Regions from separate parts of the Serratia fonticola genome, predicted to be linked through region 3. Evidence: predicted binding sites of a transcription regulator. Region 3 holds the regulator's gene; each other region holds the start of a gene.
What was found. The regulator Fur, encoded in region 3, represses iron uptake genes when iron is present. The targets are predictions, from matches to a motif close to ATAATAATGAGAACNACTATCAA.
Positions count from the first base shown of each region.

Region 1: the regulator Fur is predicted to act here: its motif matches at 1,080-1,102, upstream of feoA (ferrous iron transporter A).
Region 2: the regulator Fur is predicted to act here: its motif matches at 1,980-2,002, upstream of sufA (Fe-S cluster assembly scaffold SufA).
Region 4: the regulator Fur is predicted to act here: its motif matches at 1,222-1,244, upstream of WN53_RS22425 (TonB-dependent siderophore receptor).

Region 1 covers NZ_CP011254.1:1,411,175-1,414,408, forward strand. The annotation lists gene WN53_RS06280 (molecular chaperone HscC) at 1-445, opposite strand, end outside; gene WN53_RS06285 (hypothetical protein) at 490-765, opposite strand; gene feoA (ferrous iron transporter A) at 1,234-1,458, shown strand; gene feoB (Fe(2+) transporter permease subunit FeoB) at 1,534-3,234, shown strand, end outside.
Region 2 covers NZ_CP011254.1:4,533,079-4,536,312, reverse strand. The annotation lists gene sufB (Fe-S cluster assembly protein SufB) at 43-1,542, opposite strand; gene sufA (Fe-S cluster assembly scaffold SufA) at 1,557-1,928, opposite strand; gene WN53_RS20070 (hypothetical protein) at 2,404-2,808, shown strand; gene menI (1,4-dihydroxy-2-naphthoyl-CoA hydrolase) at 2,845-3,234, opposite strand, start outside.
Region 3 covers NZ_CP011254.1:3,510,626-3,513,859, reverse strand. The annotation lists gene ybfE (LexA regulated protein) at 1-259, shown strand, start outside; gene fldA (flavodoxin FldA) at 463-1,002, shown strand; gene fur (ferric iron uptake transcriptional regulator) at 1,328-1,774, shown strand; gene WN53_RS15615 (beta-N-acetylhexosaminidase) at 1,956-3,234, opposite strand, start outside.
Region 4 covers NZ_CP011254.1:5,062,207-5,065,440, forward strand. The annotation lists gene WN53_RS22425 (TonB-dependent siderophore receptor) at 1-1,103, opposite strand, end outside; gene WN53_RS22430 (hypothetical protein) at 1,428-1,910, shown strand; gene WN53_RS22440 (3'-5' exonuclease) at 2,206-2,766, shown strand; gene WN53_RS22445 (multidrug effflux MFS transporter) at 2,889-3,234, shown strand, end outside.

The sequences.
Region 1 (3,234 bases), 2.1 Mb from region 3:
GCACCGCATTTAAACCGGCCAGCTCAGCGGCAAAACGGGTCTGCTTGCGTTGCTCATCGCTAAAATAGGCAGGTACCGAAATCACCACGTCGCGGATCGGCTGGCCAAGAAAACTCTCTGCGTCTGATTTCAGCGATTTCAGCACGATCGCCGATAGCTCTGGGGCGTCAAACGTCTGTTGATCCAGTTTGAATTTCTTCTTGCTGCCCATGTAACGTTTAAACAACGCTGCCGTCTTTTGTGGGTGGGTCGTCAGGCGAGATAACGCAGAGCGGCCAACCAATATTGACCCATCTTCATCAATGCTGACGACCGAGGGGGTAAGAAATTCATTGAGCGCGTTGGGGATTAAGCGCGACTCCCCGTCTTGCCAGACACTGATCAGGCTATTGGTGGTGCCTAAATCGATGCCGATTGCCGGGGTAGCGTCATGCTGCTGTAACATCGTCCTGACCTCGTAGAGAAGGATACTTGTCGCGCCTGGCGCTTCTAGTAGAGCGGAATTGTGCGCGACAACGTAGTCCATGATGGGGTTTTTATATCGTTTGATATTAGCATGATGGTATTAGGTAGCTCATCGCCATGGAATTTATTTGCTTGAAAGTCATGTTCAACTTTAGTAGAAAAATTTAGCCAGTTGCTCGTTCCCCTGGCTTTCATCTTTTCTAGCGCCACTGGTTGCGGCAGCCCGACAATTTTGACCTGCCGCAATAAAATGGCGATTTTTTTGTCACCCTGTTTCGCGTCATCGCTTTCAGCCCCCATACCGGTAAAAATGCCCCGTTGTTAACACCCTTATTAACACCGCCCTTTCAGGACGTCGATTGTGCCGTAAACACAAATACTTACCCCTCTCATTTACAGCAGGCGATGTTGCCAGATCTGCGCCATAAAACGTTCAGCCACGCTAATAGAGCTACAACTGTTTCATCACTGCAAGAAAATGCACAAATTTGCAACTTAATTAACCTTTTGCGCTCATTTGCAGTGCGTTTGGCTTAATGCTAAAACTAAGGCTGGCAAGGCGTCCATTGCAGATGTGACAATACTTACAATTGCCCATACATTCCGTATTGAATACGATAATTGTTATCACTATGATTCTGCGTATTCCTTGCTCTGCTTCATAACTCGGCGCTTCTGGCCCCATTCATCTTTTCGCAAGTTGTCTGGGTAGCAAATGGTCTGAAGGTGGCATTCCTGTGGGAATTCCCAACTCATTGAGAAGGCAATATGCAGCTGCTTCCTAAACATACCTATAAAATCACCGGCTTCTCCAGCGAGATTAGCCCGGCCTACCGCCAGAAATTGCTGTCGCTTGGCATGCTGCCCGGCTCGCAGTTTGACGTAGTCCGCGTGGCACCGCTTGGTGACCCGATAGAAATAAAGACTCGCCGCGTTAGCCTGGTACTGCGGAAAAAAGATTTAGACCTGATCCTGCTAGATAGCCAACCGTAACGCGCTGTCCCCGCCTCAGGCAGTTGCCGTGTGCAAACGCGGCCGATACTTAATTTACTGATATCACGTTGGTTTATGAAAAAAATCACTATTGGCTTAATCGGTAACCCGAACTCGGGCAAGACGACGCTGTTCAACCAGCTCACCGGGTCGCGCCAGCGGGTCGGTAACTGGGCTGGGGTGACGGTTGAGCGTAAAGAAGGCCAGTTCACGACGCCGCAGTCACAGGTCACGCTGGTGGATTTACCTGGCACCTACTCACTCACCACCATCTCCGAACAAACCTCGCTGGATGAGCAGATCGCCTGTCATTACATCCTGAGCGGTGATGCGGATATGCTGATCAACGTGGTCGATGCCTCCAACCTGGAACGCAACCTCTACCTGACGCTGCAACTGCTGGAGCTGGGTATTCCGTGCATCGTGGCCTTGAACATGCAAGATATTGCCAAGAGCCAGAATATTGAGATCGATGTCGCCGCCCTGGCCGAGCGCCTTGGCTGTCCGGTGGTATCCATGGTTTCTACCAAGGCCGACGGCATTGGCCTGCTGAAACAGACCATCGATAATCATCGCTTCAACCAGTTAAAAGCGCTGGTGGCCTATCCGCCGCTGCTGCTAGACGAAATCACTACGCTGACCGAGGCCATGCCTCAACAATTGCCCACCGAACAGCGGCGCTGGTTGGCTCTGCAAATGCTGGAGGGCGACATCTACAGCCATCAGTTGGCCGGGAAAGCCACCGAGCTGCTGGCACATTCCAGGTTAGCGCTGCAACAGCAGCAGCAGGAAGATCCCGCGCTGGTGATTGCCGATGCCCGCTACCAGTCGATCGCCACTATCTGCGATGCGGTCAGCAACGCCAAACTGGCGTTGCCAAACCGCCTGACGGAGGTGCTGGATCGGGTGATCCTCAACCGCTGGCTGGGGGTGCCAATCTTCCTGCTGGTGATGTACATCATGTTCGTATTGGCGATCAACATCGGCGGCGCACTGCAACCAATCTTCGATCTCGGTTCGGCGGCCATCTTTATTCAGGGCATCCAGTGGGTCGGTTATACCCTGCATTTCCCGCAGTGGCTGACCGTCTTCCTGGCGCAGGGCGTGGGCGGCGGTATCAATACCGTGCTGCCACTGGTTCCCCAGATCGGCATGATGTATCTGTTCCTGTCATTCCTGGAAGACTCCGGCTATATGGCTCGTGCGGCATTTGTCATGGACCGCCTGATGCAGGCGCTCGGGTTGCCGGGTAAATCCTTTGTGCCGCTGATCGTCGGCTTTGGCTGTAACGTGCCGTCCATTATGGGCGCACGCACCTTGGATGCCCCACGTGAACGCCTGATCACCATCATGATGGCCCCCTTTATGTCCTGCGGCGCGCGTTTGGCAATCTTTGCCGTATTTGCGGCGGCCTTCTTCGGCCAGGATGGCGCGGGCGTGGTGTTCTCGCTGTATATGCTCGGCATCGTGGTGGCGATCCTCACCGGTCTGGTGCTGAAATACACCATTATGCGCGGCGAAGCATCGCCGTTCGTTATGGAGCTGCCGGTTTATCACGTGCCGCATCTGAAAAGCCTGCTGCTGCAAACCTGGCAACGCCTGAAGGGCTTCGTATTACGCGCCGGGAAAGTGATCGTGATTGCCAGCATCTTTATTGGCGGCTTGAACAGCTTCTCGTTCAGCGGCCAGCCGGTAGACAGCATCAATGATTCAGCGCTGGCCTCAGTCTCCAAGGTGCTGACTCCGCTGTTGCAACCCATGGGCGTACACAGTGAT
Region 2 (3,234 bases), 1.0 Mb from region 3:
CTGTGTCCTCTGATCGCGCTGCTGCGCTATAAATACGGGTGCTTAACCGACGCTGTGTTCCAGGCTGATAGCCAGTAACTTCTGTGCCTCTACGGCAAACTCCAGCGGCAGCTCGGAGAACACGTCTTTACAGAAACCATTGACGATCATCGAGATGGCGTTATCTTCGCTGATGCCCCGTTGCAGGCAGTAGAACAGTTGGTCGTCACCAATCTTCGAGGTGGTAGCCTCATGCTCAAGCTGGGCGCTGTTATTGCGCGTTTCCACATAGGGGAAGGTATGCGCCCCGCTATTGGGCCCGATCAGCATCGAGTCGCACTGGGTAAAGTTACGGGCGTTTTCCGCCCCGGGCAGGATCTTCACCAGCCCACGATAGGTATTTTGGCTATGCCCAGCGGAGATCCCTTTGGCAATAATGGTCGACTTGGTGTTTTTACCAATGTGGATCATCTTGGTGCCGGTATCCGCCTGTTGGTAGCCGCTGGTCAGCGCCACCGAGAAAAACTCACCGATCGAGTTGTCGCCCTGCAAGATCACGCTTGGGTATTTCCAGGTGATAGCCGAGCCGGTTTCAGACTGTGTCCAGGACATTTTGGACCCTGAGCCCTCACACAGCGCACGCTTGGTGACGAAGTTAAGAATGCCGCCCTTGCTTTCGCCGCCGCCGGAGAACCAGTTTTGCACCGTGGAATACTTCACTTCGGCGTCTTTATGCAGGATCACTTCTACTACCGCCGCATGCAGTTGATAGCTGTCGCGTACCGGCGCTGAGCAGCCTTCAATGTAGCTGACATAGCTGCCTTCATCGGCAATCAGAATGGTGCGTTCAAACTGACCGGTTTTCGCGGCGTTAATGCGGAAATAGGTGGAAAGCTCCATTGGGCAGCGTACGCCCTTCGGCACGTAGACGAAGGTGCCGTCGGAAGCCACCGCAGCGTTGAGTGCGGCAAAGAAGTTGTCGTTATGCGGCACCACTCGGCCCAGATACTTACGGACTAAGTCTGGATGGTCGTGAATGGCCTCACCGAACGAGCAGAAGATCACCCCGCTCTCCGCCAGCTTTTCACGGTAAGTGGTCGCGACAGAAACCGAGTCGAAAATGGCATCTACCGCCACTTCACTACCTTCACGCACCGGTACACCCAGTTGATTAAACGCCAGTTCAACTTCGCTGGTCAGGTAGCCGTTTTCCGTACTGGCGCCAGGCTGCTGCTCCGCCCCAGGCTGAGAACCGCAGGCGTCATCACAGCTGCCGCAGGACGGCGCTGAATAGTAGCTGTAATCCTGATAGTTCAGCTTGTCATAGTTAGCTTTCAGCCAGTGTGGCTCTTCCATTTGCAGCCAGGCACGGTAAGCCTCCAGGCGGAATTCCAGCATCCACTCGGGTTCGTTACGCTTGGCCGAGATGGCGCGTACCACCTCTTCGTTGATACCTTTGGCCAACTCATCGGTGGCCAGTTGGGTAAAGAATCCTTCCTTGTAGCGACCTTCGCTGACCCAAGCCGGTACATCTTTCGCTGTTTCTACGTTGCTTCGTGTCATGTTGATTGCATCGCTTAAACGCCAAAGCTCTCACCGCATCCGCAGGCGTTCTGAGCTTTAGGGTTATTAAATTTGAACATCTGATTCAGCCCTTCCCGAACAAAATCTACCGTGGTGCCATCGATAAACGGCATCGCTTTGAGCGGCACGAATAGCTTGGCCCCGTCACGTTCGAACAACAGATCGTCGCTGGCTGGTTCGCGGGTCAAATCCAGTACGTAGGCAAAGCCCGCACAGCCAGATTGTTTGACGCCGAGTTGCAACCCTTTCACCTGGGCATCCTGCTGCATGAGTCTGATTATCTGCTTCACCGCGCTGTCGCTCAGCGAAATGCCTTGCCAGACGTTGTCTGCCAAGGAAAAAGTACCAACATCTTCCGTATGCATATGGCCTACCTCACATTCGTGTTTTACTACAGCCGATCTGGCTTACCGCCCATGTTAGTGATAATGATTATCACTTCAACCGTTTGTTTTGCGGGGGTATTTACCAAACGCCCGGATTTACGCTCGGCAACACGATAAACTGATGGCGTATCCAGGCAAAATAGACTCGGGGATAATTTTTATCCCTCTGAATTCATAGCAATTCATCATATCTCGTACGGCTTATCCCGCTGCCCCGACAAGGTTATAGCATCGGATAAGTCGTCTGTTTTAAACATTCATAGAAAATACCTATTTCTGCATTTTGTCTGTCTGAAAAATGCCTTTCCCTGCTTTAAGTCTAGTCGCTCGCGTGTTTTTAGCCCGTGAGGGTCAAAAGACCCACAACAGAAAAAAATCTGCGGGGAGCATTGATCATCGCCACAGCTGCAAATATGATAATGATTATCATTAAGCTTTAATTGGGCGTGGACCTATGGCTATCTCGATGAATGCGTGGCTGCTGAGCAAAATTGATGAATACAAGTTCAACATCCGTGATGCCACGGTGGATTTCTATATGGCGGAAGCGGCGCTACAGCGGCCGGAATGCAACATCAATCATCTGAAGCGTTACAACGGTGTCAGCTTGGGCATGGCGAATTTATGCCTAGAAAATGGCGATGACGAGAGTTATCTGCATGCGCTGAGCAAACTGCATAACCGGCTGATCGTCGAGATCAACAACCCACAGCGTTGTCAGCTGTTCCGCGTGCAGTGCTATCATTTTGCCCGGCATACGCTAACGCTGATTTGCCAGAAATATTCGATGGAAGGCGGCTGGGACAAGGCTACCGCTTTTCAGAAGGATTTTGTGAAACGGGTACCGTTCCAGCTGTAACGTTTGCCCCGCAGGCGAAAACCTGCGGGGTAGGAGTTACTCCAATACAGCCGTGGTCAGCCGCGAGGTACAGCACAGGCGATCGCGATCGTCGAAGATCTCGATCTGCCAGACCTGATTGCGGCGGCCAGCGTGTAACGCACGACAAACCCCGCGCACCTGCCCTTTAAATACCGCGCGCAGGTGGTTGGCGTTAATCTCCAGCCCCACCACCTTTTGTTCCCCTTCGGTGCACAGATAACCCGCCATTGAACCCATCGACTCGGCCAGTACCACCGAAGCCCCGCCGTGTAACAGGCCAAACGGCTGGGTAGTGCGGTGATCGACGGGCATCACCGCCTCTAAATAGTCATCTTCCAAGCGGGTAAACTGAATGCCCACATGGGCCACCATACATCCTTCGCCGCTTTGGTTGAGTTGTTCCAG
Region 3 (3,234 bases):
GCTGGATCTGTTCGCAGATGAACGCCGTCCAGGGCGCCCGAAAACCAACCCGCTTTCCCGTGATGAACAGCTTAGAATTAATAAGCGCAATCAGCTACGACGGGACAAAGTGCGTGGATTACGGCGTGTGGAGCTGAAAATCAACGCAGACGCGGTAGATGCTCTCAACAAACTGGCCGACCAGCGCAATATCAGCCGCAGCGAATTGATCGAACAAATGCTGTTGGCTCAACTGGCAGAAGAACAGCCAGAACACTGATCTCTGCTGTCGCATAGGCGGCACGGCGTTAAGGATGACGCCAGATCGGTTCCACCTCCGCAGAGGCATCGCATAAACGCGATAAAACCTCAGGGCAAATTTCTGGCATGATACGCATTTACGGCTGAGCAAGCCTGCCCTTGGCAGCGCCTCAGGCCGCGTTTACGCAACACATTCATTTGAATTAAAAGGTTATCTTTACTATGGCTCATGTAGGCATTTTCTTTGGCAGCGACACTGGCAATACCGAAAACATTGCCAAGATGATCCAAAAGACGCTTCAGCAAAAATTCGGCAACGACGTGGCAGAAATCCACGACATCGCCAAAAGCAGCAAAGAAGATCTGGCAGCGTTTGATATCCTGCTGCTCGGTATCCCAACCTGGTACTATGGCGAAGCCCAGTGCGACTGGGATGATTTCTTCCCGACGCTGGAAGACATCGACTTTAACGGCAAGCTGGTGGCGCTGTTTGGCTGTGGCGATCAGGAAGACTACGCGGAATATTTCTGCGATGCGATGGGCACCATCCGCGACATCATTGAACCACGCGGTGCGGCCATCGTCGGCCACTGGCCAACCAAAGGCTACCATTTTGAAGCCTCCAAGGGTCTGGCAGACGATGACCACTTTGTCGGGCTGGCCATTGACGAAGATCGTCAACCTGAGCTGACCAACGAACGTGTAGACGCCTGGGTCAAGCAAATCACTGAAGAGCTGAGCCTGGCCGAGATCGTCGGCTAAGCCTCTGCCCCGGCGGATAGGTAACACATAGTAAGGGCGCCGTAGAGCGCGCCCTTCTGTTATCGGCATCACGGATTAGAGCAATAGAAGCTACAAGTTTGTAACTTCCTACCTCGCCACGGTAGACTGAGATATCGGTTTATCCCATCCATCAAAGCTTTGCATGATTACCCTGTAAACGTGCAAAGATATGTTTGTTAACAACCGGCGGTTTCTATTTGCAGCAACCGGTTCTATAATGAGACGCAATTAACGCTTTGTGCCAACCGATGCCATAGGCGAGAACGCCTCAACTTGATTAGCATAGTAACAGGACTGAATCCGCATGACTGATAACAACTCCGCATTGAAGAAGGCTGGCTTAAAAGTCACTCTTCCGCGACTCAAAATCCTGGAAGTCTTGCAGGATCCGGCATGCCATCACGTCAGTGCGGAAGATCTGTACAAAAAACTGATAGATATGGGTGAAGAAATTGGTCTGGCCACGGTATACCGCGTGCTGAACCAGTTTGACGACGCAGGTATTGTGACCCGCCACAATTTTGAAGGTGGCAAGTCGGTTTTCGAACTGACTCAGCAACACCACCACGATCACCTGATTTGCCTGGACTGCGGCAAAGTGATCGAGTTCAGCGACGAATCCATCGAAGTGCGTCAGCGCGATATCGCCAAGCAACACGGTATCAAGCTCACCAACCACAGCCTGTACCTGTACGGCCACTGTGAAACCGGTGATTGCCGCGAGAACGAAACGCTGCACAACAAGAACTGATTCTGGCCAGCCAGAACGCGAAAACCGCCTAAATGGCGGTTTTTTTATGCCCGGATGATAGGCAAAAAAATCCCCGGACAGGCCGGGGAAAAATATCCACTCAATTATCACAATTGCAGTTTGCTCTCACCTCGCACTATCTCCGCCCCTCTACCGACACGTAGGTGGGCGGAGTTCTCACTTACGCTTTCACTGGCTCGGCACGGCTGAAGCGTTTGCCATCCGGGCTGATTGCACGGATTTGCACGTCACCCGCTACGGATGGGCGTGCTTTATCGTCATAACGCTGCCACTGTTTGCCGCCGTCGGTGGAATATTCAATTCCCAGGCCCGGCAGAGCGATATTCGCCTCCAACTTGCCACCGATGATGCGTGCACCTGGGACCGGCAGGCGATAGCTCACACCCGCTTTATCCATCTTGGCCAGCTCACGTTGGCCAATCAGGTTGGCAAAGCGCAGCCAGTCCTGATCCAGAGTTTTGGTATCGACCTGATGGGTTTCGCCACCTTTGTACTCACGGCCAGCTTTGTAATCCTGCTCCCAGCTGGCGCGGTGCCATGCACGTTCTGCCAGCGACACAGCACGTGGGTAAATCATGTATTCCATCTGCTGGTCGGTACGCACCACTTCGCTCCACAGTTGGGCGGAAAGACCATATGCGCCCGGCCATGGTTTGTCGCTCTTGGCGGTGAAGTGGTTACCGTCACGGTCAACCGAGGTTTCGGCGTTCTGCGGCAGGTTGTTCGGCGCAAAGCTGAAGATCTTCTGCTCGTCGCTGAAACGGGTGCCCCAGTAGTAACCGTGCTCGTCCGGGCTGACTTCATACGGGAAGTCCATGTAGACGTAGTCCGGGTTAGAGATCACCACGTCATATCCCTTGTTCGCCCAGTCGTTAGCCGAGTCGAAACCACCCCAGTACAGGGTATCCCAGAAGTTCACCGCCACATGCTTGGTCGCGAAGGCCTTCGAGTCTTTGGCATCTTTCAGGCCGTCCTGCCACGCCTGCATTCTGTCAATGCCGTGCGCTTTCACCAACTGGCTGACTTCCAGACCGAAGTAGCTTGGCAAGTGTTCCATATCTTCCACTTTGCCGTCTTTGATGATGGCCTGACAAACCTGCGATTTGGCCCACGGCTTGTCTTCTTTGCTCAGATCGAGGATGCCCTTGCCCGCTTCCGGGTTTTTCACGTCGGTATAGCCAGCGCCCAGACGGATGTTCTTCGCTTCGTCCCCACCAAAGTGCCAGGTTTTCAGCGGCTGACCGGCCTCTTTGTGCATCTGAGCCACTTCGCCAATCACTTTGTCCACGAAGTTCTTGGAGGAATCCAGGCATGGGTTCAGGTAGCTCTGACGGTTGAAGTACTGTACAGAGGTGGTATTGGAGGTATCGGTCGGATCCACCAGGCGGAACTCGTTGGCCTCTTTCTCTTTCCCTTCGGCCAGCAGCTTCTTGTAGCGA
Region 4 (3,234 bases), 1.6 Mb from region 3:
GTCGCGAACTCCGCCGCCAGTTGGTTATCCACGGCATAAGCATCCAACGACGTATTGGAGCCGCTGTACCAACGGTTCAACTCGCTGCGGTCGGCGTTCCAGCCAATCTGGTAAACCTGCTCCAGCTCTACGTTGGAGTGGGTGTAGCTGGCGTTTTGACGGAATGACCAGACGTCGTTAAAACTATGCGAGAAGTCATAACTGTAGATTTGCTGCCAACGTTTGAACACATTGCGGCTGCTTTCGCCGTCAAAAAATCCCCGGCCCAGTTTGTCCCCACTGGTGGTATAAATGCTGCCGTCTGACGGCACCGCGCTGTGGTAGCCACCGGAAGGATCTTTTTGCAGATTGGCCTGCAACAATAATGAGGTATTTTCATCCGGTTGCCACAGCAACGAAGGCGAAATCGCATAGCGCTCTTCACGCTGATGGTCATACATGGTGTCGCTGCTGCGGGTAATACCGGTCAAACGGTATGCCCACTGCTCGTTCAATGCCCCAGTCGAATCAAACGCACCGCCTTTGGTATTGTTGTTGCCGGCCATGACATTAACGTGGTTTTCAGTGGCAAACTGCGGCCGTTTGCTGGTCATCGCCACTAACCCACCAGGGATACTTTGCCCATACATCACGGAAGACGGGCCCTTAATCACGTCAATGCGTTCCAGGAACCAAGGGTCGATCTGCAAAGCGTTATAACTGCCGCCGTCGCTAAGCAGGCGCAGGCCGTTCAGGAAGGTGTTATTGACGTCGCCACCGTGGAAACCGCGCAGAGCGATAGTATCGTAACGCGTCGCGCCACCAGAAAAGTTAGTGAAAACGCCTGGGGTATATTTCAGCGCATCGTTAACCGTCAAAGCCCCTTGGTCGCTCATCTGTTGGCGTGTTACGACTGAGACGGATTGCGCGGTGAGCACCAGGGGCCGATCCGTTTTAGTGGCCCCCTGGCTGGTGCTGGCCTCATAGCCATGCGTTGCCGTTTCCGCCGTATCGGCGGGTTTGGCCGTGACCACGAGGGTATCTTCAGCAAAAGAGGTCAATGGCAGGAAAATCGCTAGCGAGCAGTAAAGATAAGAACGACTGGCAGGAAAAAACGCAGGCATACCTGTATTCCCCATGGGATCTATTGAAATTGCACCGAAAACGTACCGCGCCGGCAACGCTGGCCAGTTTGGCGTACAGAGGTCACGGTGCTCTGATGTTGTTAGATAATAAATACTAATAACAATGATAATTATTATCTTTACCATCAATGAATTCAAGTAGCAAAATGCACTCTGGTGATGGGCGTTTCAGGCGAGTTTATGGGTTTATGATTGGTACGTCATCCTGGAGAAAACCTTTACCTCAGCAGCTTATGCTCCTGAGCCGTTTAGTTTTCATTTAGCTGTTAAATGCTATAAATCTGGATAACTCAAGGAGTGTGCATGACTCAAACAGCAAATCCTATCCCTGCCCCCTCCAGAAGACTGAAAGTGGTCTATGGCTGGTATGTTTATACGGTGTATGCGTTACTGATCTTTAATCTCTATCTGGCGGTATACAACACTTGCGTCCGCCACCCCTTTGAATCACCGTTAATCTCCATGGCTCATAGCCTGTTTATCGCTTTTCTGCTCAGCCAGATCCTGAAGAAACGAACAGGGTTCAGCTGGGTATTGCTGATCTACTTTATGACCATGCGACTGTATTACGCCAATATTTTGCACACTGAGTTCTCCACCGCCAGCCTGAGCCTGGTTTGGATCGTCATAACAATGTTACTGGCTGGTACTCTAACCGTTAGGCAATTCAACACTAACAAGGTGCAACAGGAAGGGTTGGCGCGCTTTGGTTGGCGCCAATGGGCCGTGTTAATCGGGATAACGGCGATATTGACGCTATTAGTCACCCGCGACTATCTGGGGTGACGTGTGACTGTGGGATGTGAGGTTCAGAGATATCCACCATGCGGCAGATTTTACTTAAGTTTTGCGCGTTTTCGCAGATTTTATCGGTAACGTAAACGCCAAAATAGCCTAATACCAGCAGATAGCCGATCATACATAGAATAAAAATAAGTGTTCTCAACGCTAGCTACCAACTCTGCAACATGACTAAAGTCATCATACCGTGAACAGACCGTTTTCGCCTATTTCAAAGTAACTGGATATTCTGCCAGACTGTATGCAGTACCATCACGAGCTTGTTCAGCCTGGAGACCCCATGAACCATTTGATGCTAGATATTGAAACACTGGATATTACCCCGAGCGCGGTGATCCTGGTGGTTGCCGGCGTGTTTTTTAACCCCAAGACCGGTGAGTTAGGGGCAGAATTTGAAGCAGCAGTGAACAGCCAGCAGGAACAACCGGGCCGGACAATCAGTCTGGATACCGTGACGTGGTGGGCAAAACAGTCAGACGAAGCTCGTAAACAGGCCTTCGGAGGCAGCGAAAGTCTCAAGCGGGTATTAACCAACCTGAGCCGTTTTATTCACATGCACAGCACCGACACGGTGAAAGTCTGGGGCAATGGCAAAGAGTTTGATTGCTCGATCCTGGAACATGCCTACCACCAGTTGGCAATGCCTTGCCCCTGGAAGTTCTGGGATACCCAAGACGCCCGCACTATCATTACGCTGGCTGAGTTGCATGGTTTCAATCCCAAGAAACAGCGTCCGTTTGAAGGCACACCACACCGGGCGCTGGATGATGCCAAACACCAGGCGCGCTACGTTGCAGATACCATTTCAGCGCTTTATTACCGCCAACCCGCGGTAAAATGATCGCGCCAGGGAAAATCAAGCGCAAACGGTTTCCTGTCTGTCATCAATACGTTATCGCTTCCCATTTGCGGTTGGGAGCTCTACTCTAGTCCTCTTTGTCATTCGGATGTGCCATTTTTGTTATGCAAAAATTTCTCTTTCTCCTGCTCAGCCTGGTGTTGCTTGGCCCTCTGGGAATTGATCTCTATCTGCCCACCATTCCTGCCATTGCCCTGGGCCTTAACAGCAGCGAAGCCTTGATCCAATCCACCATTTCGCTGTTTATTCTGGTGTTGGGTCTTGGCCAGGTGATCGCCGGTCCGCTGGTGGATAACTACGGTCGTAAGCCGGTGGCTATCGCCGGGATCCTGATTTATATGGTGGGCGCAGCCATGGCCGCGCTGGCGACAACGGCGGATATCTTTGTCGCTTCACGCCTGATGCAAGGCGTGGCCGTTTGCTGTACCGCCGTTGTAGCATTCAGTGGCG